Regions from separate parts of the Pseudoalteromonas piratica genome, predicted to be linked through region 2. Evidence: predicted binding sites of a transcription regulator. Region 2 holds the regulator's gene; each other region holds the start of a gene.
What was found. The regulator FliA, encoded in region 2, starts transcription of late flagellar genes. The targets are predictions, from matches to a motif close to CTAAAGNTNNNNNNNNNNNNGCCGATA.
Positions count from the first base shown of each region.

Region 1 (11,052 bases), 1.2 Mb from region 2:
CACGAAAAAGGTGATACAGGGCGTAAATATTATACCGCAAATAATCCATGGGATTATATTCCCACCGGTCAGCGTTACATGAATACTGATTCAACCACACTTAGTTTAAAACTAGACTATACGCTTTCAGACAGTATAGCCTTCGATTTATTAGTAGCAGGAATGGACTATCAATGGGGCTTTGACAGCTACGATGTGGACATTACAAATCAACAGAGCTTGACTGTTGATGAAGATAACTTAACCATTGATAGCAAAATGCGTTTTGGTCTAAATAATTCACAATTTTATGGTTTTGTTGGACTTGCCTATTTTGAACGTGAGCAAGATTATCAAAGTATTGGAGGCTCGATTTATCATGGTCATGACGAAAGTGAGTCTAAAGCGCTTTATGGTGAAGCAAGCTTTGTGTTTGCCAATGGTTTCACATTAATTGCCGGTGGTCGCGTTGAACGGGAGTCTCAATATCGAGATTTTGTTATGGATCAAGCGTCAGTGCTTGACCAAGCAAATACCATTACCTTACCTAAACTAGTTTTACAGTATGCAATTTCAAACAACACAACGGCAACAGTAAGTGCGCGCAAAGGGTATAATGGCGCTGGCGGTGCACTGGATTGGTATGCTGGTGAATATTACTACTACGATTCTGAATCAGTAAATACGTTTGAAGCGGGTGTACGTTCAAGCTTTAACAGTGGCAATATCAACCTAAGTGCAAACCTCTTCTATAACGACTATTCAGACTACCAAGCAACTGACTATAACCGTCGAATTTCTAATATTGATGCTGTTACAACATTTGGTTTTGAAGCAGAGGCAAGCGCGATGCTAACTCAAGACTTTAAAGTAAATGCAGGCCTTGGATTAATGCGCTCTGAAATTAAAGATTCCAGTCCTGAGTACGAACATATTAATGGCAATGAACTAAGCTCAGCGCCAGGTATTACTGCCAATTTAGGCGCAAGTTACTGGTTTACAGATGCACTTTCTGCACGTGCTTCGATCAATTATGTTGATGACTACTATGGAGAAATTACCAATAGCGAGGAACGTCTAGCAGGTAACTATAGCGTTGCGCGTGTTTCGCTTAATTATGAGTTAGATAATTGGCTGATTAATGCGTTTATTAACAACTTAACGGATAAACAAGCAACAACAGTGTATGAACCACCAGGTAGACGCTACCCTGATGGCTATGCTGCAATTATCGACCCACGTACTGTAGGAGGTTCGGTAACTTACCGCTTCTAATTTAGTTAACTATCTATCCAAAGTTAATATTAGCTAAGCAAAAGGCCTCATAGTAATGAGGCCTTTTTTATATCAACTGTGGTTTATGTTTACTGTAAATCGATTGGCGTCGACTCTTTAGCTTTACCTTGCATGATCGAAATCTCAACACGACGATTTCTACGCCGCGACTCATCATCCACATTTGGTTCAAGTGGCCGTGTATCAGCTCGACCAATCACCACCATGCGGCCTTTATCAAATGACGGTGCTTTTTGCATTTCAGTCGCCACTGCCACGGCTCGTTTTGCGGATAAATCCCAATTATTGGTATAAAGCTCATTACTTACTTGAAAATCATCAGTATGACCTGACACCGTAATTTCACCCGGTACATCGTTAAGTAATACCGCGATTTCTTGAATAATAGGTTTAAATTGCGGCTGCAAAAATGCGCTGCCTGATGGAAACGAACCGTTTTCACGAATACGGATAATAATTTGCTGACCCAGTGATTCGAGCTCAATTGCTCCATCGATAATTTGCTTTTCTAATTGTTGCGCAATTTTCTTTAATAGCTCATTGGTTTTTTCTTGTTGTGCTTCACTGGCAGTTTCTTTAGACGTACTAGATGATTCACCACCACGACGATTACCGCGCTGCTCTTGCCTACCACCGGCGCTGTCCTCTTCACCCGCTTGGAACTCCAACATTTGCTGCGTCATCTCAACGGTTTGCTGTTGAATAGTTTCGATTGGTGTGGGGTCCGGTTTACCTGGGCGAAACTCCATGGCGATTACACTAGTACCTTTAGGTATGTCTTTCACTTCTATTTTATTTTGTACACCAAAAGCGAATTTCATGGAGCCAGCAATTTGTTTAAACTTCAACACATCCATTTCTGAAAACGCTAATAACAGTACAAAGAAGCACATTAAAAGCGACATCAGATCAGCAAAGGTGCCCATCCACGCTGGTAGTCCGGGGGGCGGGCATTTACACTCTTCTGCTTCATCCGACATAGCTTATCCCTCTGTATCTACAGCACGTTTAGATTCAGCAAGGTAGTTTTTCAATATACCTTCAATTACTTTGGGGTTTTGACCATCTTGAATACCTAAAATCGCATCTAAAATAAGCTTTTGATTTAACGCTTCTTCATCTTTGCGGTTTTCAAGCTTTGCTTGAATAGGAATGGCAATTACGTTGGCAAGAAATGCACCATAAAGCGTTGTTAAAAGGGCTACCGCCATTGCTGGCCCAATTGCTTTTGGGTCATCCATGTTTGATAACATCGCAACCAGACCAATCAAGGTACCGATCATACCCATTGCAGGTGCAACATCACCCAGCGCTTTAAATAAACCTGCGCCGGCTTCGTGTCGCGTTGTGGTCAAGCTAATATCTTTTTGCAAAGTGGCACGAACTACATCGGCATCATGGCCATCCACCAACATATCAATGCCTTTGCGCATAAATTGATTTGGAATTTCGGCTTCTTCAAGGGCTAAGAACCCCCCTTTACGCGCTGCATCTGCAAGCTCAACTGATTTTTCGATTAATTCTTCTGGCGCTTCAATTTTGAACATAAAGGCTTTACCAGCCACTTTACCTATGCCAAAAAACTGCCCCATGGTGTAGTTGGAAAGTACAACAAACAATGAACCACAAAATACAATTAATACTGATGGCACATCGACAAACATGCCGAGATCACCACCCATGATCATTGCCATTACAATAAAACCTATTGCACCGACAATGCCTATAACCGTTGCTAAATCCACTTTGACTCCCAGTTGTAATGCTTATAAACCATGTTTGGGTTTTTAAATTTGAGGCTCAATATGCTTACTAAAACGTAAGATATCGTAACTATTATAATAATTTACTTTTATTTATCGGCAAGGGATATAAAAGTATTAGTGAAATTATTTTGCCTATTTAGCAAGTTAAATTGAATTAGCCGGTCAATAACCATAAAATTAGGCCTCTTTATGATAATTGCGTGACAGGTATCCCATGGCGAGCAAAAAACCAGAGAATTTAAGCTTTGAAGAAGCCATTTCTGAACTATCTAACATAGTAAATGAAATGGAACGCGGAGATTTGCCGCTAGAAACCGCACTAAAACATTTTGAACGCGGTATTGCATTAGCGTCAGCCTCTTCAAGTAAGCTTGAACAAGCGCAGCAAAAAGTGCAAATTTTAATGGGACAGAACGACACTGCCCAACTTGTCGATTTTAACCAGTAGGCTGTCATTTGAACTCTGTTGAATCCATTATTTCTACGTATTTGCCTCGTATCGAAAAAAACCTTACTGAACTAACCCCTGCAGCGCATTTAAGTGATGAGAGGTTAGTTGCTGCGTGTCGCTATAGTTTACTTAATGGTGGTAAACGTCTGCGCCCAATTTTGGTGTATTTGACCGGCGAATTATTTAACGCCCATCAAGACGACTTAAATCGCATCTCATCAGCCATTGAATGTATTCATAGCTATTCACTGGTACATGATGATTTGCCAGCAATGGACGATGATGAGTTACGCCGCGGCCGCCCTACCTGTCATATTGCGTTTGATGAAGCGACCGCGATTTTAGTGGGTGATGCACTGCAATGTTTAGCATTTGAAACAATTACCGAATGCGAATTTATCGGCACTTCAACCAATAATCAGCTTAAAATAGTTAACACTTTGGCCCATGCATCCGGTTTGGTTGGTATGTGTGGCGGTCAGGCGTTAGATATTGATGCAACGAACCGTGCTATTTCATTAGAACAATTAGAGCGTGTGCATAAACTAAAAACAGGGGCGTTGTTAAAATCAGCCATTACCATGGGCGCGCTGGCAGGCAATGCAACAAATACTGAGATTAGCGCATTAGCACGTTATGCTGAGTCAATTGGCTTAGCATTTCAGGTGCAAGACGACATTTTAGATATTGAAGGCGACACACAAACACTTGGTAAACCGCAGGGTTCAGACCTTGAAGCAAACAAAGCAACTTACCCCGCATTGCTTGGATTGCAAGGCGCCAAAGACAAAGCGCATGATCTTGTGAACCAAGCAATCGCCGCATTGTCAGAAATAGACGCCGATACAGGTCGACTCAAAGCCATTGCAGAATATATAATTGCTAGAGATCATTGATCCCTAGTGCGCCAAATAACTTACAATAATAAATTGGCGACGTATTTTTAGGATAGAATTTAAAACATCATGACTTTTGATAGTAGCAAGTATCCGTTATTAAGCTTAGCCAATACGCCGGAAGAACTGCGTGATATTCCGCAACAAAATTTGCCTGAGCTCAGTAACGAACTGAGAGATTACTTACTCAACTCTGTTTCTCAAAGCAGTGGCCATTTGGCTTCTGGCTTAGGAACGGTTGAATTAACGGTAGCTCTTCATTATGTGTATAACACGCCGTTTGACCGTTTAATTTGGGACGTAGGCCATCAGGCTTATCCTCATAAAATTCTAACAGGTCGTCGCGAACAAATGCACACCATCCGCCAAAAAGACGGTTTACACCCTTTCCCATTCCGTGAAGAGAGTGAATACGATACGTTTAGTGTTGGCCACTCAAGCACTTCTATTTCTGCTGCGCTCGGTATGGCATTAGCAGCTGAAAAAGAAGCTCAGAACCGTAAAGTTGTGGCTGTAATTGGCGACGGTGCAATGACTGCGGGCATGGCATTTGAAGCAATGAACCATGCAGGCGATTTGAACCCCGATATGTTGGTTATCTTAAACGATAACGAAATGTCGATTTCAGAAAATGTAGGTGCTCTCAATAACCACTTTGCGCGTATTCTTTCTGGCAGTTTTTATACGAATATTCGCGAAGGCGGTAAAAAGTTACTTTCGGGCATGCCCCCGGTAAAAGAACTTGCCAGCCGCATGGAAGAACACCTAAAAGGCATGGTGATACCAGGTACTTTCTTTGAAGAACTGGGCTTTAACTACATTGGTCCTATTGATGGTCACGACGTTGGTATGTTAACCGACACATTACGCAATATGCGTAATTTAAAAGGGCCACAGTTACTGCATGTTCGTACGCAAAAAGGTAAAGGGTACAAACCAGCCGAGGCCGATCCTATCGGTTATCATGGTGTACCAAAGTTTGACCCAAGTACAACCAGCTTACCGAAATCAAAACCAAGTGCACCGACATTTTCCAAAGTGTTTGGTGATTGGTTATGCGATATGGCAGCACAAGATCCTAAATTAATGGCTATTACCCCTGCCATGCGTGAAGGTTCTGGCATGGTTCGTTTTTCGAAAGAATTCCCAAGCCAATATTACGATGCAGCAATTGCCGAGCAACATGCAGTGACACTCGGTGCAGGTTTAGCCTGTGAAGGGTTAACACCTGTGGTAGCGATTTACTCAAGCTTTTTACAGCGTGGCTACGATCAGCTTATTCACGATGTAGCACTGCAAAACTTACCGGTAATGTTCGCTATTGACCGTGCAGGTCTCGTTGGTGCTGATGGTGAAACTCACCAAGGCGCTTACGACTTGAGCTTTATGCGCTGCGTTCCAAATATGGTGATAATGGCGCCAAGTGATTTAGATGAATGCCGTCAAATGCTTTATACCGGCCACCTTCATCAAGGACCAAGTGCCGTGCGTTACCCACGTGGTAGTGCAGGCGATATTTTACCAAATGCTGAAATGACCGCACTTGAAATTGGTAAAGCGAAAGTAATTCGCGAAGGTAAAGAAACCGCTATTTTAAGTTTTGGTACCTTGCTTGACGAAGCAAAGAAAGCGGCTGAAGAACTTGATGCAACGCTATTAGATATGCGCTTTGTTAAGCCACTTGATGGCGATGCAATTAAACACCTTGCTGCCACACACAAAACACTTGTCACCCTTGAAGATAACGCGTTAATGGGTGGTGCAGGTTCTGCAGTTAATGAGTTTATCATGGCTGAAAAGCTAACCATGCCGGTGCTTAATTTAGGTTTACCAGATGAGTTTATTAAACACGGTACGCAACAAGAAATGCATGCTGAACTTGGCTTAGATGCCAACGGTATTGCACAAAGTATCAAAGACTACATTTCTAAGTAGCCTCTCCTATTAGAGTTCAGGTTTCAGAAACTTTCTGAAATCTGAACTCTTAATCCTGACACTCATTTTAAATTTCTGAAATATGCAACTTAGCTTGTTCTGTTTCCAATAGCATTTCAAGTTGCATGGCAATACGCTCACTGTCTTCAAATTCAAATGCGTCGATATTCTCTGAAAAGCTAAAGTAAGCAACACTGCCTGGTTTTTTCGCCTTCGCTTTTTGCAGCGCAATATCTGCAATTTTAATGGAGGTTTCCCAGCTAATTATCTGCCCACCTAATAATGGCAATGGATAAAACGCCCAGCCTACTGAACCGGTCAATTTGGTTTTACGGCCATCAGGCATAACAAACTCTTGTTCTGCAAGTTGATGGCTAATGCTGCGTGCAAACTGATGCACAGCGCCTTTTTGCATATCCCTTAATAGAATAAGAAACTCATCGCCACTCCAGCGCACCACATAGTCAGCGCCTAACACTTGCTCTGTTAGCATTGAAGCAATTTGTTGCAGGCAGTTATCCCCGGCAAACGAACCAAACACATCATTTACATGGCTAAATTTATCCAAGTTTAAGATCAGTAGCGCCATACATTTACCCTGAATTTCAAGGCTTTCTCGGTTACTTTGGAAATGCTCAATATCTTTAGGCAATTGGTCAAACAAAAAGCGACGACTACGAAGGCCTGTCAATTCATCTGAGTGACTAACTAGTTTTAATCGATCATTCGCTTTATTAAGTTGTTCGTTCGCAGAAATCAGTGCTTGTGTGCGTGTTTCTACTAAACGTTCTAATTCTTCTTGTTTACGACGTTCTTGATTGCGGTAAAACAGAAACACAATATACAAAGCAAGGATAAATGACATCACAACAATAAGACGAAAAATCACTGTTTCATCAAATGCTTTTGGAATGATTAAGGTTTGTGAAATGGTATCTGCATTGGTCCATTCTTGACCCGGACGTTTAGCTTGTAGCTCAAAAACGAACTTACCCGCAGGTAGATTGGCATAGTTAGCCTCGCGGCTATTATTAGCTTCACGCCAGATGCCATCAAGCCCAACAAGCCTATATCGAAAGTCAATATTTGATGCTGTTTGGTAATTTATCGCGGTGTAGCCCAAGGTTAAGTTTCGCTCTTCAGTATTCAAAATAAGGGTATCAAGTTCAGGTACCGGGTAGACATTCTTATCGCCGCCGTTGTCAGCAGTAACGGTTTCAATAATGGGTCTGATGTCACTTTCATTAAACAAACGAATATTTGTTGGGATTTCAACTAAGCCAGATTTGCTCGGGTACCACAAGCTTGAATCAACACTGGCAATTGCACCTAACGCATTACCAGAACAACATTGGCTGGTTTTACCATCTAACTGCTTATTATATGGAGAAATGACTTGCTCTACTTGCAACGAATCGGCGCCATCATCAAATTGTTTGATTGGTAATCGATACACACCTTTACTAGTACTCACCCATAGATGTTGCAATGCATCATCAAAATATAAACTTAATATAGGGCCATAAGGTAAGCCACTTGACACATCTAACTGTCGCCATACGCGTTTATCATTGCGGTAAAAAAGCCCATTATTTTGTGTGGCAACAAACAGCTTGCTGTCAACCGGAAGAATAAAGCTAATATTTGATTCAGCTAGCGCACTGCCCATCGCTAGGCGTTCAATACCTCGCTCATTAAAAAAGTACGCGCCACGCGAAGTACCTAAATAACCGTTACCATTTTGCTGATTGATAAACGTGATGTATTTACTGTCTAGAAATGAGTTATAAACAAACGAACGTAACCCATTAAATGCTAATCGATACAGCCCTCTGTCGGTGGCAAGCCATAAGCCACCTTGCTCCGCAGTTTCAATTGCAAACACTGCAGTAGAACGCAGTGCCGCAGCATCAAGTTTGCGAAGTTCTTTATTGTCGTAAACAAAAGCACCGCGGTTTGTAGCAATAAATAAGCGCGAGCCTTGAAAGTGCAAATCATGTACTGTAAGCCCACCTAATTTTGCTGCTGCTATCTCAATATGAAACTTATCTTTATCATCGAGATAGCCGATGCCACTGTTTGTTGCTAGCCAAAGCTGGTCATCTTGACCAAATTTTAATGTGGTAACGGGCTGGTTTAACCCTTTACTATCGCGATGTCGTTTTACTTGGCTTGGACGCGCTTGCCACAAACCTTCGGTTAAACTTGCAAGCCAAATATTGTCATCTTGGTCTCGGAAAATATCAGAAAACCAGATTGTTTGTTCAAGATCTGACGGTTCAATCCACTGCCAAACACCGCTACTATCGCGATACAGCAAACGTCCCTTAGTGGATACCCAAAGCGAGCCATCCGAGTCATACATAAATTTATAAACAGTGGCATTATTTGCGTAAGGTAACGAGAAAGGTCTTAACTCTTGGTCAATATCTAAAAAGTAAGCACCCACTTCGGAAGCAATAAATAAGTCACCTTCAAGCCAAGCCATATCATACAGTACAGACTGCGCGAGGCGTTGCGGTAATGAAATTCGCTCCGTGATTTCAAACCGAATTTTACCTGTTCGGGCGTTTGCTAAGCTTTGTAAACGCAATAAAAAGCGATCGTTAATCAGCCAAATACCGTCAGGTGAAAGTGCCATTTTTCGTACTTCACCAATGAGTTTTACAAGGGCATTGCGCTTATTACTAAAATTATTATTAGTGTCACTCACGCCCAGCAATTGCGAAATTGTATTAAGTTTTTGATTGGAATAAAGGTAGAGGCTGTTTGATGCTATCCAAATACGGCCGTTATTATCTTGCGCAATATCACGGACTGGACCGTTTAAACTAAAGCGCTCAAAGCTCAATTCACTGGGACTAAATTTTACTAATCCATTGTCCGTGCCAATCCACAAGAAACCCTCATTATCGAGCAGTAAACTGTTTATTGCATTGCTAGGCAGGAAGTCGCTGTTATTAACATTAAAATTGGTAAAGCGATTACCGTCGAAACGGCTCAAACCAAACTGTGAGCCAATCCATAAATAGCCCTGCTGGTCTTGCACAATATTTTTAAGCGATTGGGATGCGAGTCCGTGCTGAATGTGCCACTGCTTCACCACATAATCATCTAATGATGCGTAAGCAAATTTGAAGGTACTTAAAAGTACAAAGGTCAATAACAGTATTAAGCGAAACAGCACGGTTTATCTCATTATTAAATTAGCCCGTAATAAAGCACTAATTGTAAGCATAGTAAGGAGAATATTCCTGCGAGAATATCGTCCACCATAATGCCAAAGCCACCTTTTACGTGTTTATCGAGCAACTTGATTGGCCAAGGTTTAACAATATCGAAAAAGCGGAATAAGATAAAGCCAACCAACAAGGTTTGCCACGAAATCGCCGCACCTATCATAGTAATATAAAAACCGGCAACTTCATCCCAGACAATTGAAGGATGATCGTGTACACCAGCATCACGACTTGCTACTTCACAAAACCAAATACCAATTGCAGATATCGCAATAGCAACAACAAGCTGTAACCATAAAGGCGCCGTCATTGTCATCATAATAAATGGAATTGCTGCTAATGTGCCAAACGTACCTGGCGCTTTAGGAGCCAGTCCGAGGCCAAAACCTAAAGCACAAAAATGTGAAAACTTTTTTAGATTAAATTGTGCCACGCACACTCCTACTACTTATCATTAAAGTGTTCGAAACCAGCCTGTTCAAGGGTAAAAGGTTTACCATTTAGCGTTAATTCTACACTTCCAACGTGGTTTGTAATTTGACCAACACAGCTTAACTCAACACCATATTGTTTCAATGTCATCTCAACGGTTGTTCTGTGCTCTTCCGGCACAGTGAACAGTAATTGGTACTCATCACCATAGGTCAAAGCATAATTTAGCGCATGTTCTTGTGGCAACACCGCTTTAACCGTTGCCGCTAGCGGAATGTTTTCGGCAAACAATTTAGCGCCGACACCGGACATTTGGCAAATGTGACCAATATCAGCTATCAAACCATCGGAAATATCAATGCAACTAGTTGCTTTGCAACGTAGCATTTGCCCTGCCGCGACCTGCGGAGTTGGAAAATCAAATGCTTTATTGGCAGCATTGAATTGCGGTTCAGTCAGTGTGACTTTGCCATATTTGCTATCGATGGCAAGGCCAGCATCACCTAGAGAGCCAGTAACAAAAATCCAATCCCCATTTTTTGCACCACTTCGCGTTAACGCACAACCATTAGGCACAAAGCCTTTAGCACAAATGCTAATTGTTAGTGGCCCTTGCGTTGTATCACCACCAACAATTTGTACATTGTAATATTCCGCAATTTCGTGCATTCCTTGGGTAAACTGTTCCAGCCACTGCGCCTCAGCTTTTGGTAGTGTCAATGCCACGGAAATCCAAGCTGGTTCTGCGCCCATCGCCGCAAGATCGCTTAAGTTTACGGCAAGTGAGCGGTAACCAAGTGCTTTTGGGTCGATATCGTTAAAAAAGTGAACCCCTTCAACAAGGGTATCTGTGGTCACAGCCAACTGGCAGTTTTCTGGCACGTTAATCAATGCCGCATCATCACCAATACTCAGTGACACATCCTTACGAGCGACACCGCGGCCTTTGAAAAAGTGAGAGATTAATTCAAATTCTTGCATGCACAAAAAAGCCGGCCTAAAGCCGGCTCTCCAATTATTTCTTTCTAAGCTGATTCTGGGTTTTGTCTAATACCCCA
Region 1 is NZ_CP009888.1:2,930,688-2,941,739, forward strand. It holds gene OM33_RS13525 (TonB-dependent receptor) at 1-1,254, shown strand, start outside; gene OM33_RS13530 (flagellar motor protein MotB) at 1,344-2,255, opposite strand; gene pomA (flagellar motor protein PomA) at 2,259-3,020, opposite strand; gene xseB (exodeoxyribonuclease VII small subunit) at 3,256-3,489, shown strand; gene ispA ((2E,6E)-farnesyl diphosphate synthase) at 3,531-4,388, shown strand; gene dxs (1-deoxy-D-xylulose-5-phosphate synthase) at 4,458-6,323, shown strand; gene OM33_RS13555 (diguanylate cyclase domain-containing protein) at 6,391-9,510, opposite strand; gene OM33_RS13560 (phosphatidylglycerophosphatase A family protein) at 9,525-9,995, opposite strand; gene thiL (thiamine-phosphate kinase) at 10,007-10,975, opposite strand; gene nusB (transcription antitermination factor NusB) at 11,010-11,052, opposite strand, start outside.
Region 1: the regulator FliA is predicted to act here: its motif matches at 3,133-3,159, upstream of pomA (flagellar motor protein PomA).

Region 2 (11,052 bases):
ATCCTGATGTATTAACGGCTGCAGTGCGTATTTCACTTCGTCGTTTGATTGTTCAAGATGTGGCTGGTAACACCCCTGAAATTCCTGTCATTACATTGGCGCCTGAGTTGGAACAGATGTTGCATCAGTCACTTCAAAGTGCAGGTGATGAAGGTGCTGGTATTGAACCAGGGCTTGCAGAAAGACTTCAAAACTCTCTCGGCGATGCTCATCAAAACCAAGAAATGGCAGGTGAACCTTCAATACTGTTGACATCGGGTATGCTGCGCAGTGTGTTATCACGATTTGTGAAACACAGCTTACCAGGGCTGCGTGTGATGTCTTATCAGGAAGTACCTGAAGAAAAACAGATAAAAATTGTTTGCTCGGTTGGTCAACAGTAATAAGTCAAGGTGAGGTGTGACATGAAAATTAAACGTTTTTTTGCGAAAGATATGCGTAGTGCATTAAATGAAGTTAAACATGAATTAGGTCCAGATGCTGTCATTATGTCAAACAAACGTATGGCTGATGGTATTGAAATTGTTGCTGCTGTTGATTATGAAAAGTCGGTTCAAAGTGCGCCAGCAGCTCCACAAGTTCAAGCAGAAAAACCAACGTTTAATAGCCAATTTGTTAAACCAAAGCCACAAACAGCAAAGCCTGAAAAGCAAGCCGCAGTGGCTGATAGTTTATCTGCTTTGTTAGAACGCCAAGCGAAAAAGACACCGCAATTTGACAAACCATCTGCACCTCAACAATCGCAAAATTGGTTTGATGAAGATAAGTATCAAGCACCAAAAGACGACAGTTTTAATTCGTTTAATCAAAGCAAACAGGCGTCAAGCTTTGACTCAGAACCTCAGCCGTCACATGAAATGCAAGCAATGCGTGATGAAATGGCATCTATTAGACAGTTATTAGAGCATCAACTTTCTGGTTTAATGAATGAGGATATGGCACGCCGTGATCCAACCCGAGCTCTGTTATTAGATCGTTTAAAAGGTATGGGAATTAGTGAAGCTGTAGCAGACCAGTTAGCCTGTTTCATTCCTGATGACGTTGCTCCACGTCAAGCGTGGCAAGAGACCTTGAACATGCTGAGTAAGCAATTGTACACCGCAAACAACGAAATTTTGCGCCGTGGCGGTGTATATGCACTGGTTGGCCCTACAGGTGTAGGCAAAACAACAACAGTTGCCAAGCTTGCTGCGCTTGGTGCACAAAAGTTTGGTGCCAACAATATTGCACTAATTACTACAGATACCTATCGTATTGGCGCATATGAACAATTATCAACATATGGACGTATTATTGGTTGCCCTGTTAAGCAAGTTAAAAATGCAGAAGAACTTACTGAAATTCTTTATCATTTAAGAAATAAACGTCTAGTATTAATTGATACAGCAGGAATGAGCCAACGAGACTTGCGTTTGACTGAGCAACTGAATACATTAATGCGAAATAGCCGAGTAGATATTCGTAGTTACCTTGTTTTAAGTGCAACAGCACAATTAGAGGTACAACAAGAAGCCATTAAGCAGTTTAAACAGGTACAGCTAAGTGGTTGTATCTTCACAAAACTTGATGAATGTCTAAGTTTAGGCGAAATTATCAGTGTAGCCATTCAAAATCGACTGCCAATAGGCTATCTTACCAATGGGCAGCGCGTACCAGAGGACATTCGTGTAGCAAATGCGGAAAAATTGGTCAGCAAAGCACAGCAGTTGTATGCAAAACGAACAAACGCGCAAGCAAGACGTGCATCAAGCATGGCGCATCAAGCAGTAGGAATGTATGATTAACCCAGAATTAGATCAAGCTAGTGGCCTGCGGAAAATGAAAAACAATAACAAGGCTGTAAAAGTAATTGCGGTAACTGGAGGTAAAGGGGGAGTTGGTAAAACCAATGTTTCTCTTAATATGGCAATCGCCATGGCCCAACAAGGCCAAAAAGTACTTGTACTCGATGCCGATTTAGGTTTGGCAAATTGTGATGTTATGCTTGGTTTACGTGTTGAGCGTAACCTGTCTCATGTTTTATCTGGTGAATGTGATTTAGAAGATATTCTGGTGGAAGGTCCGTATGGTGTAAAAATTGTGCCTGCGACTTCAGGCTCTCAGAATATGGTTGAACTAACGCCTTCAGAGCACGCTGGACTTATTCGTGCTTTTGGTGAACTTGATTCTCACTATGACGTGCTGGTAGTTGATACTGCAGCAGGTATTTCTGATATGGTATTGAGCTTTTCTCGTGCTTCTCAAGATGTGCTTGTTGTTGTATGCGACGAACCAACATCAATTACTGATGCATATGCTCTGATAAAGGTGCTTAGTCGAGAGCACGGTGTATACAAATTTAAAATTGTTGCCAACATGGTACGAAGCCTAAAAGAAGGGCAAGAACTTTTTGCTAAATTGTCGAAAGTAACCGATCGTTTCCTAGATGTCTCATTAGAGTTAGTGGCAACCGTGCCATTTGACGAAAATATTCGAAAAGCCATTCGTAAACAAAAAACTATTGTAGATGTTTTTCCTAAATCTCCAGCAGCAATTGCTTTTAAGGCGTTAGCCTCTAAAGCTGCGACTTGGCCGATCCCAAATCAGCCTTCAGGACATCTTGAGTTTTTTATCGAGAAACTGGTTAGTAACTAGGAATGCCTATGAAACGAACCACTGCTTATGCTAACCAAAATCAATTATCACATCTTGTTGAACAGCATACGCCGTTGGTTAAACGCATTGCCTATCATATACTTGCACGATTACCGTCAAGTGTTATTGTTGAGGACCTGATTCAAGCTGGCATGATAGGATTGATTGAGGCTGCGAAAAACTTCGATGGTTCTAAAGGGGCTAGTTTTGAAACCTATGCAGGTATTCGTATTCGTGGTGCAATCATCGATGAAACCCGCAAGGGGGACTGGGTGCCACGCTCAGTGCATAAAAATGCACGCGAGGTTGCTGCTGCCATTAGTTCCTTAGAAGCAGAGCTTGGTCGAGAGCCTAAAGATAGTGAAGTTGCTGAAAAACTTGATATTACGATAGATGAGTACCATCATATTCTTAGGGATATAAGTAATGGCAAAATTATCGGCATTGAAGATCTCGGCGTTGATGAAGATGTAATCGATGCAGGCCTTGGTAATAATGAGCAAAACCCATTAGCAGATATTCAACAAGATAAATTTAATAAAGCATTGGTAACGGCAATTCAAACTTTGCCAGAAAGAGAAGCATTAGTGCTTTCGCTTTACTACAATGATGAAATGAATTTGAAAGAAATCGGTTTAATCCTTGAAGTTAGTGAATCTAGGGTTAGCCAAATACATAGTCAGGCCATGGTGCGCCTTAAAGCAAAAGTCCATGACTGGATATAGAATAAAGTAGTAAGTAAACAATTAGGTGCATACCTCACTGGAGGATATTTTGGATAAAAACATGAAAATTCTTGTGGTTGATGACTTTTCAACAATGAGAAGAATCATTAAAAACCTGTTAAGAGATCTTGGTTTCACAAATGTACAAGAAGCAGATGATGGAAGTACCGCGCTGCCAATGTTACAAAATCAAGAATTTGACTTTGTAGTAACGGATTGGAACATGCCTGGTATGCAAGGTATTGACTTGCTGCGCGCTATTCGCGCAGATGACAGCCTTAAACACATTCCTGTGCTAATGGTGACAGCAGAAGCTAAGAAAGAACAAATTATTGCTGCCGCACAAGCTGGTGTTAACGGATACATTGTTAAGCCATTCACTGCAGCAACGCTGAAAACAAAACTTGATAAAGTTTTTGAGCGTTTAGGCTAATTGGGAAGGAGAGGTTTATGTCAGCAGGTGCTGCGCCTCCAATTACCTTAGAACAGGCTAAACAGCTTGTTGCGTTTCTTGAAAATGGTGAACAACAACAAGCGCAAGAGCTGTTACAGCAAGTCACGGCAATTGAGCAAGATGAATTGTTTGGCGAGGTTGGTAAATTAACACGCCAACTTCATGATTCATTAAAAAACTTTCAGCTAGATACCACGTTATCTGCGTTAACAACAGAGTCCATACCGGATGCTAAAGAACGCTTAAACTACGTTATGGAAATGACAGAGCAAGCAGCAAATACCACAATGGATGCGGTTGAAGCTTCTCTGCCTATTGCCGATAAACTACAAACAGGTCTCAATGATATTAAACCTAAATGGGATAAATTAATGTCTCGGGACCTAAAAGTAGGCGAGTTTAAAGTGCTTTGTCATGAGTTGAATGGTTTTATGGAAGAAGCTAAAACAAACTCTGACGAATTGAATAGTTTAATGACAGAAGTATTGATGGCTCAGGGCTATCAAGATCTTACAGGTCAAGTTATTCGCCGCGTAATCGAGCTAGTACGCGAGGTCGAAGAGAGTTTGATTCATATGTTAACGGTGTTTGGTACACCTGTTGAACATACAGGATCGCCTGAGACGACACTAGAACAAGAACAACAAATGGTTGCTGATGGTGAATTAGACCAAGTAGCTGAAGGCCCAATTATAAATGCTGAAACCCGTGAAGATGTGGTTTCAGGTCAAGATGAAGTAGACGATCTATTATCTAGTTTGGGCTTCTAATCGGAGAATTATGCATGAGCTTTGATGTCGATGAAGATATTTTACAAGACTTTTTAGTCGAAGCCGGTGAAATCTTAGAATTGCTCTCAGAACAGTTAGTTGAATTGGAAAATAACCCAGAAGATGCTGACTTATTGAATGCGATATTTAGGGGCTTTCATACCGTTAAAGGGGGAGCGGGTTTCCTTTCAATGACGGAATTGGTAGATGCCTGTCACGGTGCGGAAAATATTTTCGATGTCCTTCGCCAAGGCCAACGCAGAGTTACCCCAGAATTGATGGATGTCATCTTACAAGCACTTGATACCATTAATGAGATGTTTGCTCACATTCAAAATAGAGCGCAACCTGACCCAGCTGATCCTCAATTACTTGCAGAGTTACACCGCTTAAGTCAGCCAGAAAGTGCAGATGAAGCCCAAGCAACTGTTGCTGAAGAACCTGCAGAAGTTGAACCAGCGCAACCTGAAGCTGTTGAAGCCGATCCGTTTGATGATATTTTATTTGATGCAGATGAAACTGCTTCTTCAGATGAATCTGGCAGTGTTGACGATATTACCGAAGAAGAGTTTGAAAGTTTACTTGACGAACTTCATGGTTCAGGAAATGGTCCAGTAGCACAGCCAAGCGGAGAATCGACTAGCGCTGATTCTGATGAAATCACTGATGATGAATTCGAAAGTTTGCTGGATGAGCTTCATGGCGCAGGTTCGTTTGGTGCGTCAGCTGAGGCTGCTTCACCAAGTTCGGAAAGCAATGCGCCAGCACCTGCTTCTGCTCCAGTTAGTTCCGGTGATGATGAAGATATTACTGAAGACGAATTTGAAGCATTGTTGGATGAACTTCATGGTAAGGGGAGTGCACCAAAAGCGAGCGAGAATTCGTTTAATACTGAATCAGTCGCACAACCGGCGGCAAAACCAGCCCCAGCACCGCCACCGAAGTCTGAGCCGGTTAAACCTCCTGCTGCTGCCAAACCTGCGGCACCGAGTAAACCTGCTGCGCCAGCTAAGCCTGCAGCAAGTGCACCAGCACCAGCTGCGAATAAAGCGCCTGCCAAACCAGCAGCGCCGCCTGCTGAAACCACTGTACGAGTCGATACCAAACGTCTTGACCAAATTATGAACATGGTCGGTGAGCTGGTACTAGTTCGTAATCGCCTAGTTAGCTTAGGTGCAAATGTTAGCAACGAAAGCATGGGCAAAGCGATTTCTAACCTGGATGTGGTTACTGCAGATTTACAAGGCGCAGTAATGAAAACGCGCATGCAACCAATCAAAAAGGTATTTGGTCGTTTTCCTCGCGTTGTTCGTGACTTAGCTCGAAGCTTGAAAAAAGAAATCAATTTACAATTAGTTGGTGAAGAGACTGACCTTGATAAAAACTTAGTGGAAGCACTTGCAGATCCACTTGTTCACTTAGTTCGTAATTCAGTAGACCACGGCATTGAAATGCCAGATGACCGTGAAGCTGCAGGAAAACCGCGAACAGGTACAGTGACTCTCTCCGCATCACAAGAAGGCGACCATATTCTACTTACCATCGAAGATGATGGTGCAGGTATGGATGCAGAGAAATTAAAAAATATAGCAATTAGCAAAGGTGTTATCGATGCTGACCAAGCGGCCAGATTATCGAACACAGAAGCTTATAACTTAATTTTTGCCCCAGGTTTCTCAACAAAAGAAGAAATTTCAGATATTTCAGGACGTGGTGTGGGGATGGATGTTGTTAAAACAAAAATCACCCAATTAAACGGTACTGTTAATATAGAATCTGAAAAAGGTAAGGGTACAGTACTGGAAATTAAGGTACCGCTTACTCTTGCAATTCTACCGACCTTAATGGTTGTTGTTGGCCAGCAAACATTCGCATTACCACTTGCCGGTGTCAGTGAAATTTTCCACCTTGATTTAACCAAAACGAATTTAGTAGATGGCCAGTTAACAATTATTGTTCGTGATAAAGCGATTCCGCTTTTCTATCTCGAAAAATGGTTGCTTCGTAACCCTAGAACGGAACAAAAACGTTCTCAAGGACACGTTGTTATTGTTCAACTAGGCACACAGCAAATGGGCTTTGTGGTTGATTCATTAATTGGTCAAGAAGAAGTGGTAATTAAACCTTTAGATGCACTATTACAGGGAACTCCAGGCATGGCCGGTGCAACGATTACATCAGATGGCGGGATAGCGCTGATTTTAGATGTACCGAGTATGTTAAAGCACTATGCCGGTCAAGGTCGCAATAAAAAGTAAGAGAGCATTTAATGACAATTAGGGTATTAGTTGTAGATGATTCAAGTTTCTTTCGCCGCAGAGTGAGTGAAATCTTGAATCAAGATCCCAATATTGAAGTAATTGGCACTGCTAACAATGGTAAAGAAGCGGTGGAAAAAGCTGCTGAATTAAGACCATCAGTGATTACTATGGATATTGAAATGCCGGTGTTGGATGGCATTAGTGCGGTCAAACAAATTATGCAGCAAACACCAACACCCATTCTAATGTTTTCTTCATTAACTCATGATGGTGCAAGCGCAACTTTAGATGCGCTTGATGCGGGTGCGTTAGATTTTCTTCCGAAAAAATTTGAGGATATTGCACGTGACAAAGAAGAAGCGACCAAGGTATTACAACAAAAAGTACGTGAAATTGGTCGTCGTCGCGTAAGTGGCTTTCGTCCTTCGAGAGTCGCTGCGACACCTTCTACTGCGTCCCGAATTGCTTCTGAAAGAACGACAACGTCATCACTTCGCCAACCCGACCGTTCATTTTCGCAACGTGCGCCAGTTACCGATACGAGAAATACGGGTACATCAGAAAGACCTAAGGCTTCAGGTAAACAATATAAGTTGATGGCAATTGGCACATCGACAGGCGGGCCTGTAGCATTGCAAAAAGTATTGACGCAGTTACCTGCCAATTTCCCCCACCCAATTCTGCTCATTCAACATATGCCAGGAGCTTTTACACCGGCATTTGCTCAACGTTTGGATACCTTATGTAAAATTAAGGTAAAAGAGGCTGAAAATGGGGATTTATTGAAACCTGGGGTTGCGTATTTAGCGCCTGGTGGCAAGCAAATGTTAGTTGAAGGACGAAGTGGTAGCCAGAAACTAAAGATTTATGAAGATGACAGTCCAAGAGTGACATACAAGCCAAGTGTTGATATTACGTTTGCCAGTGCTGCTAAGAGTTATGGCGATGCTGTTCTTGCAATTGTTTTGACAGGAATGGGAGCTGATGGTCGAGATGGTGCGCGTTTATTAAAACAAGCAGGTTCTAAAATTTGGGCTCAAGATGAGGCTTCTTGTGTCGTTTATGGCATGCCTCAAGCTGTTGCAAGTGCAGGCTTAAGCGAGAAAAGTATTGCTTTAGCGGATGTTGCAAAACACATCAATACGGAAATAGGTTGTGGATAAATTAGCCATTTTTGGTGTTATTTTAGCGTTTGTTGCGATTGGATTAGGGTACACACTGGAAGGTGGTGTACTCGCAAACTTATTTGATTTATCGGCTTTTATAATTGTTTTTGGTGGTACACTCGGGGCGGTGATGCTGCAAGCAACCAAGTATCAATTTATCACTGCGTTGAAAATGTTACCTTGGGTAGTAAAACCACCAAAACACGACTTTTCGCAAGGCATTGAACTAGTTAAGAATTGGGCTGCAAAAGTACGTCACGATGGTTATTTATCATTAGAAAACTTGGCGATAGATGAAAAAGATTATTTTGTCTCCAAAGGCTTAAATTTATTGGTGGATGGCAGTGAAGAGCAGCAATTTTTTGACACAATGGAAAATGAAATACTTCAAAGACGTCATGCACTGAATGAATCAAGTCAAGTTTTTCATGCAATGGGCGGATACAGTCCTACGCTTGGAATTTTAGGTGCGGTCTTGGGTCTAATCCAAGCGATGAATTTTATCCAACAACCGGATATGCTAGGTGCGGGTATTGCTACTGCATTCGTCGCGACAATTTACGGCGTTGGGTTTGCCAACCTTATTTACATTCCTATCGCTAATAAACTTGCAAATTTAATTGATGAACATTGCCGCTATCACCAAATGTTGGCTGAAGGCATGTTTTGTATTTTACAAGGCGATTCGCCCAATGTGATCGATCAGAAATTATCGGCATACTTAACTGAAAAGAACAATAACTCACTGTTTCGGTAATTTGAATGGCGCGTTTTAAGCAATTTAAGCAACCAGACCAAAATGATAATTCGCATCGTTGGTTAGTTTCATATGCTGATTATATGACTTTAATGTTTGCTTTGTTTGTTGTTATGTATGCAATGGCTATCATTGAAGAAGAAAAGTTTTCCGTTCTATCTGACACTATCTCCCATGTATTTAAAACAACCGATAAACCATTTCAAGCTGATGGCACAGGTGTATCTGGTGAAGGCTTATTAAACAGTAATGAAGCGAATGTTGATATGTCGCTACACGGCATTAGTATTGTCGAAGAAGAAAAGGGCCCTGAACTTGTCGATGGACGTGGAGAGTTAAGTAATTTAAAACAAAAATATTTAGGGCAACCATTAGATTCACTTGAAGAAGAGCTAAAGAGTGCGATTTCTGATGAACTTGAAACAGGACAGGCAAGGCTTGAAAAAGATATGGATTGGCTGACCATCGAGCTTAGTTCAAGTTTATTGTTTGCAAGTGGCAGTGCTGTTGCGACTGAGCGTGCCAGAGAGGTTTTACGGGCTTTATTACCGATACTCAATGCAAACCGAAATTATTTAAGGATCCGTGGTTATACGGATAACCTGCCAATTAATAATGAGGTATTTCGTTCCAATTGGCATTTGTCCGTTGCGCGAGCAACCGAAGTACTTGTATGGTTGGAATATCTTGGCGTGATTTCTGCTAGGATGGCAATTGAAGGCTATGGTGAATATGCGCCATTTAGTGATAATGATACGGAAAGTGGTCGTCAGCAAAACCGTAAGGTGGTTATTGCCATTTCTAAATACGCTTTGCCAGTTAAAAACACTAATGAACTGACAGAATCACAAACCACAGCATTAGAAATTGAAAAACTAAAACAATCGAGTGAACAAGATGATTCACTTAAGGTAATACAACTACCCAATGGTGGGATCAGAATTACAACCCGAGAACAAGAACAATAGGTAATTAATTGAGAATTTGGACTGTAGCAAATCAAAAAGGTGGGGTAGGTAAAACCACTACCACAGTGTCCCTTGGAGGCTTATTAGCTTCACGGGGCAAGCGTGTTTTATTGATTGATACCGATCCTCATGCATCATTAACTTATTACTTTGGTATTGATTCTGAAGAATTAGAAGTAAGTGTATTTGACCTTTTCACCCGTGGAAAAACCATGGCAAGAGAAGAAATCTTACAATCTCTATGTCCCTCAGGTGTTGAAAACCTAGATATTCTTCCAGCTACGATGGCAATCGCAACACTTGACCGAAGTTTAGGTAAAAAAAGTGGTATGGGGCTTATTTTACGTCATGCACTTGATAAAATTAGTGATGAATATGACGTTGCTATCCTTGACTGTCCACCAGTACTTGGCGTGTTAATGGTGAATGCCCTTGCTGCGTGTAATCGTGTTTTGATCCCTGTGCAAACAGAGTTTTTGGCCTTAAAAGGCTTAGATCGTATGATGAGAACAATGGAGCTGATGCAAAGCTCACAAAATAAGTCATACAATTTCACAATTATTCCGACAATGTACGATAAACGTACAAAGGCTTCATTAGAGGCTTACAAAAAATTACGCGCCCTTTACGGAGATAAAGTATGGCCGGGTGTTGTTCCGGTTGATACTAAACTTAGAGATGCAAGCCTTGCCATGCAGGCTCCACATCAGTTTTGCCCCAAGTCACGCGGTGTATTTGCTTATACTTCATTGTTAGAGCATTTGGAGATGGCAGAAAATGACTAAGCAGTTATTTGCAAACGAAAAAGTGATGAAGCAGTATCTAGATGCGCTGTTACAAGAAGAATCATCGGAAACACTAGTAAGTCCAGTTGAAAATTTGCTTAGTGATGTAGAGAGTAAAGCTGCTGAACATCAAAAAGCCATTTTAAAACCAAAAGAAAGCCCACAGATTGCGTCTACCATTGAGCAAGTTGAGTCGAGAGAAGTCGTTGAAGCTGTGGAAGTCGCTTTACCACCATCACAAACTCAAGATGACAGTTTTGCGGCCGATGAATTCCAAGCACTTTATTTTGAAGTAGCGGGGCTCACCCTTGCAGTACCACTAAAATCGTTAGGCGGTATTTACCAATTAGGTGAAATAAATCAACTATTTGGAAAGCCAGATTGGTTTAAAGGGGTAATGTTGCATCGTGAAGAGAAACTGAATGTAGTTGACTCTGCGCGCTGGGTAATGCCAGAAAAATATAACAAAAACTTAGAAGAAGCGCTAAACTATCAGTATCTTATAATGTTAGGTGAATCTAACTGGGGACTG
Region 2 is NZ_CP009888.1:1,722,400-1,733,451, forward strand. It holds gene flhA (flagellar biosynthesis protein FlhA) at 1-383, shown strand, start outside; gene flhF (flagellar biosynthesis protein FlhF) at 405-1,784, shown strand; gene OM33_RS07895 (MinD/ParA family ATP-binding protein) at 1,777-2,634, shown strand; gene OM33_RS07900 (RNA polymerase sigma factor FliA) at 2,643-3,359, shown strand; gene cheY (chemotaxis response regulator CheY) at 3,409-3,792, shown strand; gene OM33_RS07910 (protein phosphatase CheZ) at 3,810-4,583, shown strand; gene OM33_RS07915 (chemotaxis protein CheA) at 4,598-6,841, shown strand; gene OM33_RS07920 (protein-glutamate methylesterase/protein-glutamine glutaminase) at 6,853-8,007, shown strand; gene OM33_RS07925 (flagellar motor protein) at 8,000-8,767, shown strand; gene OM33_RS07930 (flagellar motor protein MotB) at 8,773-9,735, shown strand; gene OM33_RS07935 (ParA family protein) at 9,744-10,520, shown strand; gene OM33_RS07940 (chemotaxis protein CheW) at 10,513-11,052, shown strand, end outside.

Region 3 (11,052 bases), 790 kb from region 2:
GGTTACCACGAGTAAAACTGATCTTACGTTCTAAGAAATTAGCACTCACATTACTGACTAAGTTGTTCGTTCGTTAAATGGTTACTGCAAAAAAACAAAAGTTACTCGATGCTGCGTTGGCTTTGTTTGTTGAGCAAGGTATTTCAGAAACATCGACAGCCAGCATTGCGAAACATGCAAGCGTGGCAACTGGCACTTTATTTCATCACTTTGAAAATAAAAAGGTGCTGGTGGAAGCGCTGTATTTTCATTTAAAAACATCCTTAGTGGATGATTTGGCTTTAGATGGCAAGATTGAGAATGAAGGGCAGATAGTCAGTCTATGGCATAAAGTGATCATTTGGGGTCTAGAAAATCCAGATAAAATGGCGTTTTTTAGTATTTATTATTCAAGCCCATGGGTCGAGTCATCTTTTAAACACAACGTGCTTAACAGTGTGTTTTCTTTTTTGATTGAATTTATCGAGAGACAAAAAGCAGTGGGCGTGTTTATCGACTTACCAACGGATTATATTGCGATGCATATTCAGCAAAGTTTACTCAATACGGTAAATTATTTGTTAGAGCACAACCTAGAGGTCACGAGTGAATTGATTGATTCAAGCTTGAAAGTTTGTATGTTTGGTTTGCAAACGCAAAGAAACAAAGAGGCGTAATTTACGCCTTTTTTAATCTGTGTGATGCGTATATAAATTTTCAATTAGCTCGTCTTCTAACTCGAAGCGTTGCTCAAGTGCTTGCCCTAAAGTAGATAGATCTTCATCAAAGTTTGGCAGCAAGCTTTCTTCTTTCGCATTTGCGTAATCATCATTAAAACTCAAAGCGATATCAGTTGATGCAGAGATTTGCGGGTATAATGACTGCGCTAACTTTAAGCTGCTCGGTCCTTTTTCGGCGCAAGCTTTTACTAGGTCATCATAAATCTCAAAGTGACCTGCTGAGAGGTAATCCATTAAGATTTGGCAAAATTCAAGAATTTCACCTTTCTTTGGCAGTGCTTGGTCGCTTCGTTCATAGGGAGGTAAGCCTGCAAGTTTGCAATAAATTACAAGTAACTCTTGGCGTTCTTGTAACCAGCTATCAATAGCTGAATGTGAACCGCCCCATTCTTGTTTCGCTTTTTCTAAACTTTTAAGCATAATTATGTCCCTTTACTTCAAACTAATTTCTATAACAAAGAAATATGCAGAAAAGATCAACTTATTTTTAACATTTTTCATTCAGTTAATTGTAACTAATTAATAATAAAGATAATTGTTGATATATTAATTTGTGCTTAATGTAGGCAGGGCGCAGTTAAAAAAGTATATAAAAGAAAAAACCACCCAGAGGGTGGTTATAAAACTTTTTCTGACTTGATTAATTCAAGCTCTTATTTTTGTATCTATTTTATAACAAACTATTTTCATTTTAACAATACTTAATATCCTAAAATGGTGCTTTAATTATTAATTCTCTCTACAAAGCGAAATAATTACATTTACTATGTAGTTAGGTTTGATCTTTCGCATAGTTAGTTGGCTTTCATAATGATACAATTCGCTCAGTTATAATTTTTAGGTTTTACACTATCATGAGTGAATTAAAGAACGATCGTTATTTACGTGCGCTATTGAAGCAACCAGTAGACCAAACACCTGTATGGATGATGCGTCAAGCTGGCCGCTATTTACCAGAATATCGAGCAACCAGAGCGCAAGCTGGCGACTTTATGAGCTTATGTAAAAATGCAGAATTAGCGTGTGAAGTAACACTGCAACCGCTTCGTCGTTATCCATTGGATGCAGCCATTCTGTTCAGTGATATTCTTACAATTCCAGATGCTATGGGATTAGGCCTTTATTTTGAAACAGGTGAAGGTCCGAAGTTTGAGCGTCCAATTCAATCGATGGCTGATGTAGCTAATTTACCAATTCCAGATCCAGAAGATGAGCTGGGTTATGTGATGAATGCGGTACGTACTATTCGTCGTGAGCTTAAAGGTGAAGTGCCATTAATCGGTTTTTCTGGTTCACCATGGACGTTAGCAACTTACATGATTGAAGGCGGTAGCAGTAAAACATTCGGCAAGATTAAGAAAATGGCATTTTCTGAGCCAGAAATCTTGCATATGCTGCTTGATAAATTAGCGGATTCTGTAATCAGCTATTTGAATGCGCAGATTAAAGCCGGTGCTCAATCGTTAATGGTATTTGATTCTTGGGGTGGAGTGTTATCACCGCGTGATTACAAAGAGTTTTCATTAACGTATATGCAAAAAATTGTTGATGGCTTAATTCGTGAATATGACGGCCGAAAGGTACCAGTCACGCTATTTACTAAAAATGGCGGCTTAAACTTAGAATCAATTGCGGCAACTGGTTGTGATGCGGTTGGTTTAGATTGGACTGTTGATATTGCCGATGCGCGCCGTCGAATTGGTGATAAAGTGGCACTTCAAGGTAATATGGATCCTGCAATGCTGCATGGAACGCCAGAACGTATTCGTCAGGAAGTGCAACGTATTTTAGAGGGCTATGGTGATGGTTCTGGCCATGTATTCAACCTTGGTCATGGAATTACACCAGATGTCGATCCAGAAAATGCAGGCGTGTTTATTAATTCGGTTGGTGAATTAAGTAAACAGTACCACAACAAATAAATATGAGCCTTGCAATTGCAAGGCTTTTTTCTTTATGGCTGATATCAATGACATTATGTGGCCTGGCACAGTTGCTAAAGCTAAGGCCATCCAATCAAAGTTAGCGCAACAAGTAACTATCTCTCAATACCAAGGGGAAATTCGCGTTATTGCAGGTATTGATGTTGCTTTCCCAAATAAAGGTAAAACAACACGTGCTGCAATTGTACTGTTGCAGTACCCATCGTTAAATGTAATTGAGCAGGTAGCATATGAATCGCCTACAGTATTACCCTATATTCCCGGAGTACTTAGTTTTCGTGAAGGTGGTGTGATAATAAAGGCTATGCAGCAGCTTCAAAACGCTCCTGATATTTTGATGTTTGATGGTCAAGGCATTGCGCACCCTATGGGCCTTGGTATTGCAAGTCATATTGGAGTAATCCTCAATATACCGACTATTGGTATTGCGAAAAGCTGTTTGACAGGTGACTATAATGAACCTGATACATTTAAAGGTGCAATATCTGATCTAAGTGTTCGGGGGGAAAATATTGGCTATGTAGTCCGTACTAGAGAGAACGTAAAGCCACTGTTTATTTCGCCGGGGCATCGCATAACAAAAGAGCAAGCGGTATCGCTTGCTCTTGAGTGTGTTACTAAGTTTCGTTTACCTGAACCTACAAGGCTTGCTGATAAACTTAGTAAGAGTCGGTAGTTCTATCAGCCATCATCGAAGCTTCGCTTAGTTCAATCAGCTTGATGTAATTTTGTGCTGGCCAACTACGGTTGTTTGCTTCATTAAGTGCTTGTTGTAACAGTTGCTGCCCTTCTTGCACTCGTCCTAGCTCAGAGTGTGCTGTACCAAGAACAGACAATAGTACTGGATGTTGGTTATCAACTGCACGTGCTAGCTCAGCATACTTAATCGCATTTTGTGCATCACGTAGCTCAGCAACATCAGAGAATGCTAATAAACGAGAGTACTCTATCATTGCTGGTAAATATTGATTATGTGCTGCAGTTTTTAAGATATCAGCTGCAGTGTGTACGTCATAATGAATACTGCCATAGTTAAGCATTGTCATCGCTAATTGGTATTGTGCACGCTCATTGCCTGACTCTGACGCCAGCTTTAACCAATTAAATGCTTTCTCTTCATCAGGTTGACAGCCTTCGCCATTTTCAAAACAGTGCATTAAACGCATTTGAGCATCATGGTTACCATTGATAGCAGCTTTGTAGTACCAATCAATGTGTTCGTTTTCAGATGTTGCTTCTATCACACCGTGTTCAAGCATTAAGGCATAACGATTTTGCGCAACGCTATTACCCTTATTAGCAAGTACAAGTAATTTACCTTTATACTCATCAAGAGCACGTTGAAATTCACGATTTACTTTGCTGTTATCTGAACCCAGAGTAAAAGATGTTACTAAATCAAAAATACGACGAGGTTCACCCGTAGGGCTGATATCTGGCTCAAACTTCCATTGCTTTACAGCTTCTAAAGCGGGTTCATCGATCACCCCTTTCGGAAATGATGCAAGAATACGACTATCTTCAACGACCCCACTTTCGTTGACATTGTAGCCTACTGTGACCCATGCTTTTGAACCTGAACGTGTATTGTTGTCAATCTCAGGTTCAACCTTTTCAATTAACTTTGCTCGCTCAGGAAAGAAGTTGGTGTGCTTCGTGATGGGTGCGTAACGTAAGTCGTGTAGTTTCTTACCATAGGCATCTTTAAGTTCGATATACGCTTCTTTAGCTTCACGACGTGAAGGCACTAATTTACGCAAGCTGCGATATTTGTCTTGCGCCTCAGGGTGACCAAAATCTTTAGCAAGTAGATACCATGCATATGCTTGATTGATATCTTTTTCAATTCCCTGGCCATTGAGATAGGCTGTCGCAAGATCAAACTGAGCATTTACATGACCCAATTTAGCAATCTTACTTAATTCAGCAACGTATTTCTCAACATTTCCCTGTTTCTCATAGTATTTAGCAGTGGAATAATCTGCGAAACTGTTAAAAGAAAACAAAGATAGTGCTGAGGCAAGTAATAGAGTGGGGGTTTTCATACTTAACAGCCTATTATTATTGTTTTAGGTTATTAAGTTTACAATAATTTTACACGATCACAAGCGTTAGTTTAAAAAACCGGCACTTTATGTGAAGGTTTGTAATAAACCAGCCATAAAGCGCCATTTCGCTTTATTTAATCAAACGATTCAAGCCATTAAGTGCCGCAACGCGGTAAGCTTCTGCCATAGTTGGGTAGTTAAATGTCGTATTAACAAAGTATTCTATGTTGTTGCCGCCATTTTTTTGCTCCATTACCGCTTGACCGATATGAATAATCTCGGCTGCACGCTCACCAAACACATGGATACCTAGAATCTCTTTGGTTTCAATGTGGAACAGTATTTTTAAACTACCTACTTCGGTACCTGCAATTTGTGCACGTGCAAGGTGTTTAAATTGAGCGCGACCAACTTCATATGGCACTTTAGCTGCGGTAAGCTCTTGTTCTGAGCGACCAACCGAACTAATTTCTGGAATAGTGTAGATACCACTTGGAATATCGCGGATCAGCTTTTTATTGCATTCGCCAGTGGTAATCGCATCTGCAGCGATACGGCCTTGATCGAAAGCGGCACTTGCAAGGCTTGGATAACCAATTACATCACCCACAGCATAGACATTACCTACTTCAGTTTGGTAGTTTTCATTCACTTTTAAATTACCGCGGCTGTCCGGTGTTAAACCAATCGCTGATAAGTTCAGTTTATCAGTATTACCTGTGCGACCATTAGCGAATAGTAAGCAATCGGCTTGCATCTTTTTGCCTGATTGCATATGAACAATCACGCAATCATCACGAGTTTCTACTTTTTTAAATTCTTCATTGTGGCGAATTAGAATGCCGCTATTCCAAAAGTGATAACTTAGAGAGTCTGATGTTTCAGCATCTAGAAATGCGAGCAGGCGATCACGTGTATTAATTAGATCTACCTTTGCACCTAATCCGCGGAAAATTGATGCATATTCACAACCAATTACACCAGCACCATAAATGATGATATGACGCGGGTCGTGTTTAAGGCCCAAAATAGTATCACTGTCATAAACACGTTTATGATTAAAGTCGATTTCAGATGGACGATATGGACGAGAACCAGTTGCAATAACAATAGTTTGTGCCGATAGCGTTTCATTACTGCCATCGTCTTTTTGAATTGAAATTGTATGGTTATCTATAAAACTTGCTTCACCATGAAGTAGTGTAATGCGATTTCTATCATAAAAGCTGGTGCGTAAATTGACCTGTTTGGAAATCACATTACTGGCATGATCTAAAATATCAGGATAGGTCATGCGCTCTCTGTGAGCTTGAGAATTAAACAACGGGTTTGAGTTAAACTCAATTAAGCGACTAACAGAATGACGCAATGCCTTTGAAGGTATTGTACCCCAGTGTGCGCATCCGCCACCGACTTTTGGTTGTTTTTCAACAACTGCAACTCGTTTACCACTTTTAGCAAGGTTCATTGCTGTGCCTTCACCACCAGGTCCTGTACCTATGATAATGGCGTCATAATCATACTGTTTTTTAGTCGCTTGTTTTTTTGTCACAGAGTGTTCCTTTAACTAATTTATTGCGAGCTCTTTGATTAAGGCTTTATTTAGAGCCAACCAATATTCTTGTTGGTTTATTAACGCTGCTTTTATTTCATTATACTGCTTTTTAAGCTGAGATTGCTCGCATTGCTTTATAACTTTGTTTTTTCGCATCTCTAAAACGCGTTTTCTTACTTTATAATAGTGCTGCAATTTACTTAATAACAGATCATATTCTTTTTGTAGTTTCTCAATTTGCTTATCATTAGCTTCTTTTTTGAGAAGTGTTTGTTTGGTGCGCTCCATTAAAGTCGCTGCTTTTGCACGTTCAATAATTTCTTGAGGTGTCTTCCGTAACTTAGAAGCTAACCCCACTAACGATAGTGACTTTATCAGCCATTTCGTCGGATCGTAATGCCACCATTGGATACCATTACGGTAGTCTGATGCGAAAATATGATGAAAATTATGGTACCCCTCACCGTAAGTTAAAAAAGCTAAAAAGCCATTATCTCTTGCTGTGTTGGACTCAGTATATGGACGCGAACCCCAAATATGGGCAAGCGAGTTTATGAAAAAGGTAAAATGTTGACTTAACACTAAGCGAAGTAAGCCGGCAAGCAATAACATTCCCCACACATTTCCAAAGATAAGCCCGAGTAATAATGGAATACCAAAGTTTGTGATAATCGACAGCACTAAATAGTGTTTATGTTGCCACATTACAACGCGGTTCTTTTGTAAATCTCGACAGTTAGAATAGTCAGTATAACGATGGGCTTGATATTCACGTAACATCCAACCTATATGGCTATACCAAAAACCACGCGTTGCAGCATAAGGATCTTTTTCAGGGTCATCAACTTTACCATGATGTATACGGTGGTCAGAACTCCAATGTAATGCACTGTTTTGTATTGAAAACGCCCCGCCAATAGCAAAAATAAATTCGATTACTGGGTGTGTTTCATAGGTCTTGTGTGCCCATAAGCGGTGATAACCTGCGGTGATTGAAAGTCCACAATAAAACATACAAGCAATAAATGCGATCCAGTTAGCAGTACTGTAGCCATAGGTAAAACCATACCAAGGAACCAAAGTTACAGCAGCTAAAAAGGTGGTGGAAAAAAAGAGGGTATTAAGCCAAATAATGGGTGGTTTTTTCATATTAAAAATCTCAGCGTACACTTGTACGCTAAAATAGTTTTATATCACGTTTTAATCAAGTGAAATCGACAAAATTCATAAATAATTTTTCTGTGTTAAACTGCATGCAAAATTTATGGGGGATGTATGTCGGGTATTCGTGCACAACAAAAAGAAAAGACGCGACAAGCGTTAATCGATGCAGCGTTTAATCAATTAAGTGCTGAGCATAGCTTTTCTAATTTAAGCTTGCGCGAAGTTGCTCGTGAGGCAGGCATTGCACCAACTTCTTTTTATCGTCACTTCAAAGATATGAATGAACTTGGTTTAACTTTAGTTGATGAAGCTGGCTTAATGCTTCGACAACTGATGCGTCAAGCTCGTCGACGTATTGAAAGTGGTGGCAGCATTATTAATATTTCCGTACTCACGTTTATGGAGTTTATTGATCAATCGAGTAACCAATTTCGTTTATTATTGCGTGAGCGTTCAGGCACATCAAAGGCCTTTAGGGCAGCAGTTGCGCGTGAAATAAAACATTTTATTTTGGAACTTGCACATTATTTAGAAAGTGAAACAGGGTGCGATGCAAATCATGCCTATATCCAAGCGGAAGCTATGGTTACTTTGGTATTTAATGCAGGTGCTGAAGCGCTTGATCTCACAAAGCCACAGCGTGATCAACTTACGGAGCGCATTATTTGGCAATTACGCTATATTGCCAAAGGCGCTTCAAGTTATACAAAGGAGAAAAAAGCAGCTAAATAGCTGCTTTTTTTATTTACGCGTTAAAAATACACCCGACTCAATATGGTGGGTATATGGGAACTGATCAAAAATAGCAAAGCGCTCAATGTTATGCGTTTCTGTCAATTGCTTGAGATCTCGCTCAAGCGTATCCGGGTTACATGAAATATAAATAATATTGTCATAGCCTTGCACTAAGTCTGTGGTGTCTTTATCTAAACCAGCACGTGGCGGGTCAACTAAAATGCTTTGGCAGTTGTAACTTTTTAAATCAATTCCATTTAAGCGAGAAAAGGTTTTTTCACCGTTCATCGCCATTGTAAATTCTTCGCTCGACATACGGATGATATCAAGGTTTTCAATTTTATTTTCCGCGATGTTAAATTGCGCAGATTTTACAGAGGACTTAGATATTTCGGTTGCTAATACGCGATTAAAGTGCGGCGCTAATGCAATTGAAAAATTACCATTGCCGCAGTAAAGCTCAAGTAGGTCATTTTGAAGCGGTTTTGATACATCAATAGCCCATTCAAGCATGCATTCATTTAGCTTTGCATTTGGTTGAGTGAAGCTATTTTCTACTTGTTGATAAATAAGCTCGCGATTATTCACATTCAACTTTTCAATCACGTACTCTTCACCAAGGACAATTTTTTGTTTGCGCGCACGACCAATGAAATCAATGTTAAATTTTTTACTAAGTTCGGCTTTTAGCTTAGTCACTTGGTTAAGCCATTCATCATCAAGCTGCTTATGATAAATTAGACTTACCAAAATCTGCCCACTCAATGTAGATAAATAATCGATTTGAAATAGCTTACGACGTAAAATTTCATTTGGTTTTAATAGCTCTAATAGACGCGACATTAACTCACAAATTAGTGGCGCGGCAGGATCAAACTGGTCTACTCTGATTTTCTCTTTAGTTTCTGGGTTAAACATGATGTGAAATAAATCTTCCCCCTCATGCCATACGCGAAACTCAGCACGTTGTCTGTAATGTTTAGGTGCAGATTCAAATACTTCTAATTCAGGTGCATTAAATTGAGCGAATTGTTGACTAATACGCTGCGCTTTCTCGTTGAGTTGTTCATCGTATTTTGAAGTATCTATTTGAATTACAGGCATATGCTTTTAAACCTCATGTTTGCGAGTCGCGCTATTTTAGGGTGTGGTTTTTCTTTGTCCAGTTTTAGCATAGAAAAAATGTGACATACTTACTGTAATTAAAGTTAAATTCTTATTCGAAAAACTAAGAATTAATACTTAAGTTGCTCACTATTTGGCCGATAAATAGACATTGTGAAATGGAGGCAATAATTATGAAAGTGGGTGGATTGGGGTATCAACCCGAAAACAAGTATGGTTTTTCTCAGCAAAAACCAAATGAAATAGCGCAAAATGCATCAGCTAAAGATGTATTTACGATGTCACAACGCGTAACAATTGCAAGTCAAATCTCTTATCAAAAAATGATGGGGGCAATGCCGTTTGAAAGTAAAGTTGAGCCAACCAAGCCTGAGGACCTGTTTAATTTCGAAGAAATTGCAAAAAATGTTTTGTCTTTTGTGAAAGGTGCCATCTTAGGAGCTAAAGCTGATGGTGCAGATAATGACAAACTGACAAACATGTTTGCTCAAGCGCGAAAAGGGGTAGAACAAGGTATTGGTGAAGCAGTTGAGGAACTTAAAGACAGCGACTTATACACTGATGAAATAGAGCAAGGCATTGAGAAAAGCCGCGATTTAATTTTTGATGGTTTAAACGAATTTGAAGAGTCACTTTTCAACCCTGAAAAACAGACCTCTGCCTTAACTGGTTTTAATGCCGGAAATTATTACCAGCTAGATAATGGAGCCAGTTTTGAATTTAAAACCGCAGAGGGAGACATAATTAAACTCACTTATAATAGTCAGTTTAATTCATCTGAACAGCTATCATATAGCAAAAACGATGACGGTGAATCCCTTAGCTATGCTTCTTCACAGGCGAGTTCGCAAGCATATAGCTTTTCAGTTGAAGGTGATTTAAATGAAGATGAAATTGCAGCAATCAATGATTTGATGTCAGATTTGCAAAAAGTAAGCAATGAATTTTTTAATGGCTCACTTGATAAGGCATTTGAACAGGCAAAAGAATTAAACTTGGATTCATCCCAGTTAGTTTCAATGTCAATGAACTTACAGCAGACAGAAGTTCGAGCAAGTGTTAGAGAGTATCAAACATCACAGCCCGGTACAGATATAGCTAAACAATTCGAACCGATAAATGAGGGATTAGAAGAAAGCTATGAGAAAGCGAAGCCGCTGAATATTGAAAATCAATTAGTACAGCTACTCACATGGCTTAACCAAAAACAAGCTAGTAAAGAAAGTTTAATTGATTACAGTACTCAATTTTTTGAGCAACTTAATAATAAGCAAGAAAAAGCGAAGTAAGTTTTAGCTTATCTTGAGAAATAGTAAATATGTGGCAAACTACCCGAGTTAATAACATATTAGGTCGGGTAGTTTGGCAAAACATATTGTAGTTTTTGATTCTGGTATTGGAGGTACATCGGTACTGGAACACATACAAAACAAAATACCACATGCCAAGCTTAGTTATCTTATGGATAATAAGTACCTTCCTTATGGTGAACTTTCTTTTGAATTCCTAACGCAAAGAATTACGAGCTTACTTAGAAATTTTTTAACCCTTATCGAGCCAGTTGATTTGTTGGTCATTGCGTGTAATACAGCCAGTACACAAACACTCGACATTTTAAGACAGCATTTCAAATTTCCAATTGTTGGTGTAGTGCCTGCAATCAAACCTGCTGCAGAAAAAACTCGTTCAAATAAAATTGGTGTGCTAGCAACTCCTGCAACTGTCGCGAATGAATATACGGCCAGCCTGATTAATAATTTTGC
Region 3 is NZ_CP009888.1:933,764-944,815, forward strand. It holds gene OM33_RS04265 (coniferyl aldehyde dehydrogenase) at 1-77, shown strand, start outside; gene OM33_RS04270 (TetR/AcrR family transcriptional regulator) at 78-656, shown strand; gene OM33_RS04275 (Rsd/AlgQ family anti-sigma factor) at 669-1,139, opposite strand; gene hemE (uroporphyrinogen decarboxylase) at 1,574-2,641, shown strand; gene nfi (deoxyribonuclease V) at 2,676-3,338, shown strand; gene OM33_RS04290 (TonB family protein) at 3,322-4,707, opposite strand; gene sthA (Si-specific NAD(P)(+) transhydrogenase) at 4,841-6,262, opposite strand; gene OM33_RS04300 (fatty acid desaturase) at 6,278-7,414, opposite strand; gene fabR (HTH-type transcriptional repressor FabR) at 7,541-8,161, shown strand; gene trmA (tRNA (uridine(54)-C5)-methyltransferase TrmA) at 8,171-9,268, opposite strand; gene OM33_RS04315 (DUF5610 domain-containing protein) at 9,448-10,578, shown strand; gene murI (glutamate racemase) at 10,652-11,052, shown strand, end outside.
Region 3: the regulator FliA is predicted to act here: its motif matches at 9,406-9,432, upstream of OM33_RS04315 (DUF5610 domain-containing protein).